4 regions of the Thermobacillus sp. genome follow, and region 1 is predicted to be linked to each of the others. Evidence: riboswitches for the same ligand, from Rfam matches in the RefSeq annotation. Region 1 holds a riboswitch; each other region holds the start of a gene.
What was found. A riboswitch is a leader RNA that binds a small molecule or an ion and turns the genes downstream of it on or off. The one in region 1 is predicted to bind cyclic di-GMP.

Region 1 (2,197 bases):
CGGCGCGGCTTTGCCCATATAGCCCATCCTCGAGCCCAGATGAACGAAACCTGTTCGGAATAGCTGGACTCCCGGCCATCCTTGACCGCCTTGGCGGAAATTTGCGCGATCTGTCCATCCGCACGGTCGTATTCGGTTCGGCGTTGCCGGATACCTTCACCATGCCCGATGCCGCCGGTTCGACCGTCAGCGCGCCCGGCGCCTTGGGCTGCCGGGAGCCCACGATTTCGAAGCTGGCCATCTGGCCGTAGTAGACGCCCGTGCCGTCATATTCCGCCGGCGACGCGCAGATCGTGTAGCGCTCCTCCGGCAGCGGCACGCCGTTGATCTTGCCGTCCCATCTTTCCGTGTGCTCGATGTCCGCGGTGATGCCGCCGACATAGGTCCAATGGCCGTTCGCATCGTCGTAGACGTAAATGCCCGCTTCTCCCGCACCGCGAGCCATTCCGGCTACGCGGCATAGCCGAGCACGAGCTCCGCGCTCCGGCCGAACGCGGCATCCGCGCTTACCTGCCAGGCCTCGTAGCCTTGCAGCTTCCGGCCTTTCTCATCCGTCAGGACGTATGACTCCAAATCCACCTTTTCCAGGCTCACGTCGGTATCCTCGGCGAACGTGCCCTCGGCAATCCGCAGCCGGGCTTGTCCGTCTTCGGATGCCAGCTCGCCGCCCGCCGGGCCGATCCGCTTCTTGCTTCCGGCCGAACCATCGCCGGATGCCGGCGGGATCACGACGCCGGGCACCCCGCCGCCCTGCGGTCCGGTCAGCTCGATGAAGGAGACGGAGCCGTCCGCCGCACTCAACACCAGCTTGTCGCCGCTGAGACGTGATTTTTCGCCCATTTTGCCCGCCGCCGGTTTTTGCATGAATCAAAAAAACCCCGCGGAGTCGAATCACTCGCACGAGGTTTCGATTTATAACTGCTTTTATACCGCCCCGCCCCAGGACAAGATGGAGAACTCCAGGCGAACCTTGAATTTGGCGATCAAGGCTTGCAATTCGTTCGGCATTTCAAAATAAATCTGCCCCAGCTCGGACTGATAATACATCCGCAGACAGACATCGTACCCGCTGTCGGACAGATGATGGATATACCCGATGTTCGGTTCCAGCTCCTTGAGCAGTTGCATGAGCGAGCCGACGGGGTCGTTGCCGCGCATTTTCACCCGGTACATCCAGAAATCCTTGGACACTTTCTTGCCGCCGACCGACACCTTTCCGCCCTTTCTCAGGCATCTCGCCGGCTCCACATTCAAACTTCGCGTGATTTCATCGAAATCAAGCGTCTCTCCCCGGATGATCAAACTTGCGTCACCTGAAAAAAAGGCATGATCAACGGCATGTCCCATCCTTCATCACCACCATTTAGAGCAGCCCGGCTGTCATGGCGTGATCCGGACGTCATAGTCCCACGCTTTAGACCCGTGGCTTTGCGTCCCCGACTTTCGTACGGGTTTACCTCTTTTCTTTGCCTGGTTTTTCAGGTTGGAGTCCCGTCCGGGACCTGCCGATCTGAAGTTCCTCTCATTCGTTTTTATCGTCAATTTTTGCCACGCGATCAAGACCAATGTCCATATTCGCACCATTTTGAGCTTTTTTGACTATTCTGCAGACAAAAACAACCCGTGATCGAGACTTTTGGCCCATAAACAGAGCTTGCCGGCCACACCGCTAAGTTGCTTCAGCTGCTTCGTCCCACCCTTCCGTTACCAGTTCGACAAAGGCCTGAATGGTAATTTCATCAGAACAATCCTTGCGTGTAATCACATAGGTATCCAATGTTTGCGTAAACCGGTGCAAAGGGATGAGTTCTTCCTTTCTTATCTCCTCTTTGATCAAATCACCGCTGATGATGGAACGGGATATCCTGGAACAAATTGTGGAGATCGCACGATCGTGCGGAGCTTATGTACTTTGTGATGAAGTCTGTATGAACTTGCTCCAGGATGACGATTTGCTCTCCCTTGCAGGCCTTCGCCTCGGCTGGATTGCCGCTCCGCAGGAAGTCATCACGGAATGCATGAAGCACCGCGACTACACCACGATCAGTTGCGGGATATTGAACGAAATGCTGGCTGTCCATGCCCTGAAGAACTACGACAAGATCTTGAGAAGAAGCCGCAAAATTTTGCGGGACAACCTGGCCCTCCTGGATGAATGGGTGGAAAAGGAAGCCGCTTTTTCCTATGTCAAACCGCG
Region 2 (2,197 bases), on a different contig from region 1:
TTCCCGGTTCGGCTGGCGGGCGGTATTGCCGGTCTGCGGAGCGCCGCCATCGTCCCTGACCGCGGGTTCATCCGATGCCGGACGCGCTTCCGGTTGCTCCGCATCCGGCTCCCGCTCCCTTCCGTCCGGAAGAAGCGCCTCTTCCCGCTCCCCGTCCGCACCTTCCTCCGCGGGGATTTCCCGCAACTCCAGCTCCTTCAGGTAGCTGATGCTCGAGAGCTCGACATACAGCTCTTTGTAGTCCCGGTCCGTCGTCATGTGCAACCGGAAACCGTGATCCCGGATCACGGCGTCGGCTTCGGGATCGTTCAGCAGATTTTCCGGCACGTGATGAAAATCCGTCAGCCAATCCTTGATCTTGAAGAACGCCTGGTACGCCCGGATGTTCGCCATCTCGCAGTCGTCCGTGAAGTACAGCCTGGCCTCGTATTGACGCAGACCGCCGTATCCTTCCGCGCCGGCTTCCGCCCCGCCGTCCGTACCGCCAGACCCGCGGCTGAGCGTCTCCAGCAGCCAGTCCACCTTGCCGATCACGCTCGAGGCCTCCCCGTCGGCGGGCTCGCCGTTCCGGAGCTTGTGCAGCTCCACCTTGGTGAAATCCACCCCCTCCAGCATCAGGTCGGACAGTTCGGACCAGTCCGCCGGCCGGGAAGGGTTGTCCCGCAAATACGAGAAAAGATCTTCCAGTGCATGCGCAAGGGCGGCGATATTGTGGTACTGCATCATGGAAGAGGAACCCTTGATCGTATGCATGATGCGGAAAATTTCGTGGATCGCCTCTTCCGTGAACTCGCCGTCGTGCTCGCAAGCGAGAATCAATTCCTCGAGTTGGTCGACAAGCTGTGTGGCCTCCGTCAAATACGCTTCGAAAATCGGATCCCCGCGCTGGTCACTCATCCTACCTCTCCCCGTGTGCAGTGAATATCTGAACGCAAAAAAGCCCTCCAGACACGGACATGACTCAAGGGCTTCGCGCGAACACGCCAAAAAGCGTGCAACATGACTGTAAGCGAGCAACTTACGGCCTGACGGCCGGCAACCTGGCGATCATAGTTCAACGGACATTGAACCTTAGACCCATGGCTTTGCGTCACTGCCTTTCGACAGTTTTGCCCTTAATCATGCTATTCAATTATCCACCATGCGTAAATATTTACAATTTGAAGTGATAAACCCATATTCTGAATATTATTATTCTCTAAAACCTATTTTACTGACGATTATAAAAAATTACAAGTCAAATTAGTAAAAATTTCATGCCATAATTCATCTGTATTACAGCGTCGTTATAATGCTTTTGCACTATAATTACAATCCGCTTTCATGACCGTACCTTCCGTTATCCGTTCACGGGTCTTTGTTTCCGATGTTTGCTTCGGTCTGGTAAAACGCGCACAGCCCTTCGACGGCAAGGCGCCCGCATCCCGCGATGACAAGAAAAAAGAAGAACGCCGCCGGGGCGTTCTTCTTCCGCAGATTTTCATGTTTTTTCTAGGACACCTGCTCGAACTGGCTGTTGTACAGCTCCGCATAATGGCCGTTCTTCGCGAGCAGCTCCTCGTGCGTCCCGCTCTCGACGATGTCGCCGTCCTTCATGAACAGGATCAGGTCGGCGTTGCGGATGGTGGACAGCCGGTGGGCGATGACGAAGGAGGTGCGACCGGCCATCAATTTGTCCATCGCCTCCTGAATTTGGACTTCCGTGCGCGTGTCGACCGAACTGGTCGCTTCGTCGAGGATGAGCATCGGCGCATTCTCGACCATTGCGCGCGCGATCGTGATCAGCTGCTTCTGTCCCGCGGACAGATTCACCTTGTCGTCCAGCACGGTGTCGTAGCCGTTCGGCAGGCTGCGGATGAAGTGATGCAGTCCGACGGCCCGGCAGGCCCGCTCGACCTCTTCGTCGGTCACGCCCTGCTTGGCATAGACGATGTTCTCGCGGATCGTCCCCTCGAACAGCCACGTATCCTGCAGCACCATGCAGAACAGGCTGTGCACGTTCTCCCGCGTCAGATCCTTGATCGACACGCCGTCGATCAGGATGTCGCCGCTGTTCATCTCGTTGAAGCGCATGAGCAGGTTGACGAGCGTCGTCTTGCCCGCCCCGGTCGGTCCGACGATCGCGATCTTCTGGCCGGCCTTCGCGTGCGCGGAGAAATCCTTGATGACGATCTTGTCCGTACCCTCGTAACCGAAG
Region 3 (2,197 bases), on a different contig from region 1:
ACATCGGTATCTCGATTTCCAGGATGTGGACAACTGTGGACAAATCTTTAGTTATCCACCGATTTATGCACAACGTGTTAACAACGAATATCTGTTCGCGGTATAGACAGTCAAAAGTGCAGGATCGAACAGCGGAGGAGGCAGATGAATGAGCTTTGCAGAGGACGATGTGCGCTTCATGCGCGAAGCCATAGAGGAAGCGAAAAAAGCAAAGTCGTTGCGGGAAGTCCCGATCGGCGCAATTATTGTGAAAAACGGGGAGATCATCGGCAGAGGCCACAATCTGCGCGAGACGATGCGCGATCCGACCGCCCATGCCGAAATACTGGCCATCCGTCAGGCCAGCGAGCATCTGAATGCCTGGCGGCTGCTCGATTGCACGCTGTATGTCACGCTGGAACCATGCCCAATGTGCGCCGGCGCCATCCTGCAGTCCCGGATCGCTCGCGTCGTCTACGGAACGGACGATCCGAAAGCAGGCTGCGCAGGCACGCTGATGAATTTGTTGCAGGACAGGCGATTCAATCATCGTACCGAGGTCATATCCGATGTGCTGCGCAGCGAATGCTCCGAATTGCTCACCAGCTTCTTCCGGGCGCTGCGCAATCGTTCATAAGCGTGGGGCTTTTTTGTCGGGAATGGTCAACTCGTCCCGTTGCAGCTGCTGCAGTGCGACGATGAGCCTGTCCGCCTCTTCGCTCAGGGCGAGGACTTCCGGGTCGGTTAGACTTCCTCTTGCTTCCGCAAGTGCGTGCAGACGAAAGCGAAGCGTTTGCAGCTGTCCCAGCAAGCGATCTTTCTTCATCTGCCTCAGTCTCCCCCGATAGAAGTTATGGATTGTGCTTCCATTATACACTTCTTGATCCACAGAATTTGTAAGTTTTTGTCGATTGGACTCCACTTTTTTCTGCCGCTTTTCGACACGAGCATAGTGCCAAGGCTGCATGACTTGCGGCTCCATCCTATGAAAATTGGCATTGCCATTTCAATACAATTTACAGTATAATGAACTTTGCAGATTCTTGAAATATGACTGACATCTATATCGGCATCGAATCAGCAAAGGGCAAACTTGTCGAAAGGCAAGGACGCAAAGCTAAGGGTCTACGGCTCCGCACGAGCTATGATCGCCTGGTTACCGGGATTCGGATGTACCTGTCGCTGCATGTAACGGTAGACCATCCCTGCTAATCGGGGATGGTTTTTTTGTCATACAGGAGTCCCATACAGAAAGGAGTTGTGGAAGGACCATGCCGTTATCCAACACTTCCCCGTCACCGAGAAATTCGTCGACCGGCTCGATGGGATACGACGTCTCGGTGCTGATGGACTCGAAAGCCGTCGTCGAAAAAAAAGGATTTGTATCGACTGGCACGCTGACCTATGTCGCCGGCGAGCTGCTGGAGATTGAATTCCCGCAATACGACCAGTTCATGCTCGGCGAAAAGGTAAAAGTCATGATTTACGCCAAAGGCGGCATCTACGTGTTCGAATCAACGGTGCTCGCGAAGGATCAGGGCGCGCTGGTCGTGCTGAATCCGCCCGAGAATCGCCGCAAATTCCAGGACAAGCGGCAGGATCCGCGGGTACCGGTCAATGAGCAGGCCCGGGTGCTCAGCCTGTATGAATATTCGCGCAAGGTGGAACGGAAGTTCCCGGATCCGCCGACCATCCTGCTGGACAACATCAGCATGTCCGGAATCGGCTTGCTGTTCAACATCGACCTTCCGTTGCAGACGCGGAACCAGCTTCACCTTGAATTGGATCTCGGCAACCGCTTTGAATGCAGGGCGGAGATCATTCATCTGCAGCGCACCAAGGAAGGCATCCGGTGCGGAACGCGCATTATCGAGCTGAAAGATGACCACGCGAATTGGTTGCGTTCCTACATCCTGAGATCCCAGATCGAGGCTTACTACCGCGAGAAGTCGGAGAAACTGCGCAAAGAGATGCTCGGCGAGGAAGGGGAGACTGAATTCGACATCCAGGCCGAACAGACGGAGCCGGTCAAAACGGATCGTGCGCCGCAGACCTACCTGTTCAACGATTCCAGATACGAAGGTTGATGCGGCAACGATTTTCAGGTCGCCGTCCCTTCCTTCGACAGTCGCAATGTGGTATAATACATCTTGCTGCGCGCCCGTAGCTCAGCTGGATAGAGCGACAGTTTCCTAAACTGTGCGTCGTGGGTTCGAGT
Region 4 (2,197 bases), on a different contig from region 1:
CGCCGCCGGCCGGCCAGCGAACCTCCGCGCCCTGCCGCAGCTTCAGGTGCAGGCCGTTCATGGCCGACGCCAGGCGCTCGAACGCGCCCGATATCCGGCCGGACAGCCAGAGCGCGCCGAGCGCCGCAGGCAGCACGGCCGCCGCCGCGGCGACCGCCGCCATCGCCGGAGCCGGCAGGATGTCGAACATGCCGGGCAGGCCGGCGGTCAGGATGATCAGCAGGGCGGGCGCGACGGCGGCAGACGCCGCCAGGTGCGCGATCATGCGCCGCAGCGGTACGCGGCAGGCCTCCTGCGATCCGCGGGCCTGGCGGGCGAACGGCCGATAATGATGCAGGAAATCGGCCAGCAGCGCGGACGCCGCGCCGGCGACGAGGCTGCCGGAAGCCGCCATCGCCGCACCGGCGGCCGTTCCACCGTCCGTAAGCGCCATGAGCAGCGCGGACGGCGCGGCAATGATCAGCTGGTAGCCCAGCTCCGCGGGCAGCAGATCGTCCCGGCCGCGCCTGAGCCATGCGGCGAGCAGCGCGATCTCGAGAACGGCAAGGAAGACGGTCCAGGGACGGTCTCCGAGCCAGAAACCGGCCGCCGCAGCCGCCAGCGCCGCAGCCGCGGCGAAGCGAAAGCCCGCCCGCCGCAAGAGAAGAAGCAGAAAACATCCGGCCCACCCGGAACCGGACACAAAAGCAGGCATCGCCGGCAAGATCATCAAGGCGACGGATGCCGCCGCCAGAATGACATCAATTCCCCCTTTCCAATCGAATGCTTTCCTCGCAAGCGTTCTATCCGACATGTTCCTCCCCCGTAGGCGGGGACGCAAACACCGGACCGCAAAAAACTGCCTCCAAGCTCATGAAGGCAGTCTGCGTCACAGATTGCACAAACTCCGGCAGCCCGGCTGTCATAGCATTCCGCCTTAGACCCGTGGCTTTGCGTCCCATATTTTCATATGGTTTGCCTTTATCAGCTTGGTGCACAGCTATTCGGTTGTCACTGCAAAGATTCGACATTTTCGCGCGTTTCCCTTCTTTAACCACCTTTCGCATGATTCTCCCTGCCCGGTTGGATACGCAGCATATGCGCCGATGTTCCTGCATCGCCCAGGCCGTAGCAGACAACCAGCAGTGTTTCGACATTTCGCGAAAATTCGCCATTTTCCAGCCAGGCGGCGAGATCAAACGGCAGCCGCTCGATCACGGCGTGTTTCTGCAGCAGCTTCTCGTCCGGCCCCGCCGCGGCGAACGAGGGGGATACGTCCTCCGGACGCTCGGCCAGACGGCGCAGCCAGGCGGCATGCTCCCGCTTGTCCATTTGAAACTCCCACCACACGGCGCGCGGCTTGTACTTGTGGTTCAGGAAATAGTCGTATTTCATGAGGCCCAGCGCAAGATCCGGCTCCAGTGCCGGAGGCCCGCATTCCTCGAGGAACGACCACAGCCGGGTGAACAGATCTTCGAGCTGATGGCCGATCCGCTGCCAGCCCCGCTCCTCCCAGTAGTCTCCGAACTGCTGGAAAAAATCAAACGGCGACTCGAACACCCGAAACGCAAGATACAGCAGCGTACGGTCCATCCGGTGCGCGTTCCAGTATTTCTCCAGCACGTCTTCGACGCGCTTGATCCGCACGATGTCGCCGAAGGAGAGCACATCGTTCGACAAAATCTCGTACGGCGCCCGATCCATGAAGACGTAGCCGTATTTCGCCGCATCCCGCCGGAGTCCGGTTCCGCGCAGCATTTTCAGAAAACCGAGCTGCAGCTCTTCGGGACGCAGGGCGAACACGTCGTTGAACGTCTTGCGGAACGTGCCATAGTCTTCATGCGGCAGTCCGGCGATCAGGTCGAGGTGCTGGGCGATTTTCCCGCTGTCGCGGATCGTCGTGACCGTGCGGCTCAGCTTGGCGAAGTTCTGCCGGCGCATGACCGCTTCGTTCGTCGGATCGTTCGTCGACTGCACGCCGATCTCGAAGCGGAAAATGCCGGGCGGCGCATGTTCCGCCAGAAATTCGAGCACTTCGGGCCGCATGATGTCGGCGGTGATCTCGAACTGAAAGACGCATCCGTTATGGTTGTCGATCAGGAAGCGGAACAGCTCGAGCGCATAGTCGCGGCGGATGTTGAACGTCCGGTCGACGAATTTGATCAGCCGGGCGCCCGATTCGATCAGATAGAGCAGGTCCGCCTTCGTCTGCTCGAGA

Region 2: another riboswitch for cyclic di-GMP. It lies ahead of C6W55_RS07575 (chemotaxis protein CheA); the one in region 1 lies ahead of C6W55_RS10405 (DUF4279 domain-containing protein).
Region 3: another riboswitch for cyclic di-GMP. It lies ahead of C6W55_RS11405 (PilZ domain-containing protein); the one in region 1 lies ahead of C6W55_RS10405 (DUF4279 domain-containing protein).
Region 4: another riboswitch for cyclic di-GMP. It lies ahead of C6W55_RS00715 (putative bifunctional diguanylate cyclase/phosphodiesterase); the one in region 1 lies ahead of C6W55_RS10405 (DUF4279 domain-containing protein).

What each region holds. Positions count from the first base shown of each region.
Region 1 covers NZ_QEWA01000038.1:120,434-122,630, reverse strand. Annotated here, with positions in the region: gene C6W55_RS10415 (hypothetical protein) at 1-445, opposite strand, end outside; gene C6W55_RS10420 (hypothetical protein) at 1-18, opposite strand, end outside; gene C6W55_RS10410 (hypothetical protein) at 451-840, opposite strand; gene C6W55_RS10405 (DUF4279 domain-containing protein) at 925-1,302, opposite strand; cyclic di-GMP riboswitch class I at 1,365-1,468, opposite strand; gene C6W55_RS10400 (aminotransferase class I/II-fold pyridoxal phosphate-dependent enzyme) at 1,803-2,197, shown strand, end outside.
Region 2 covers NZ_QEWA01000034.1:97,035-99,231, forward strand. Annotated here, with positions in the region: gene C6W55_RS07575 (chemotaxis protein CheA) at 1-897, opposite strand, end outside; cyclic di-GMP riboswitch class I at 1,032-1,124, opposite strand; gene C6W55_RS07580 (ABC transporter ATP-binding protein) at 1,492-2,197, opposite strand, start outside.
Region 3 covers NZ_QEWA01000040.1:77,028-79,224, forward strand. Annotated here, with positions in the region: gene tadA (tRNA adenosine(34) deaminase TadA) at 149-616, shown strand; gene C6W55_RS11400 (aspartyl-phosphate phosphatase Spo0E family protein) at 611-805, opposite strand; cyclic di-GMP riboswitch class I at 1,056-1,143, shown strand; gene C6W55_RS11405 (PilZ domain-containing protein) at 1,251-2,066, shown strand; tRNA gene C6W55_RS11410 (tRNA-Arg) at 2,137-2,197, shown strand, end outside.
Region 4 covers NZ_QEWA01000015.1:7,252-9,448, reverse strand. Annotated here, with positions in the region: gene C6W55_RS00715 (putative bifunctional diguanylate cyclase/phosphodiesterase) at 1-793, opposite strand, end outside; cyclic di-GMP riboswitch class I at 886-969, opposite strand; gene C6W55_RS00710 (B12-binding domain-containing radical SAM protein) at 1,030-2,197, opposite strand, start outside.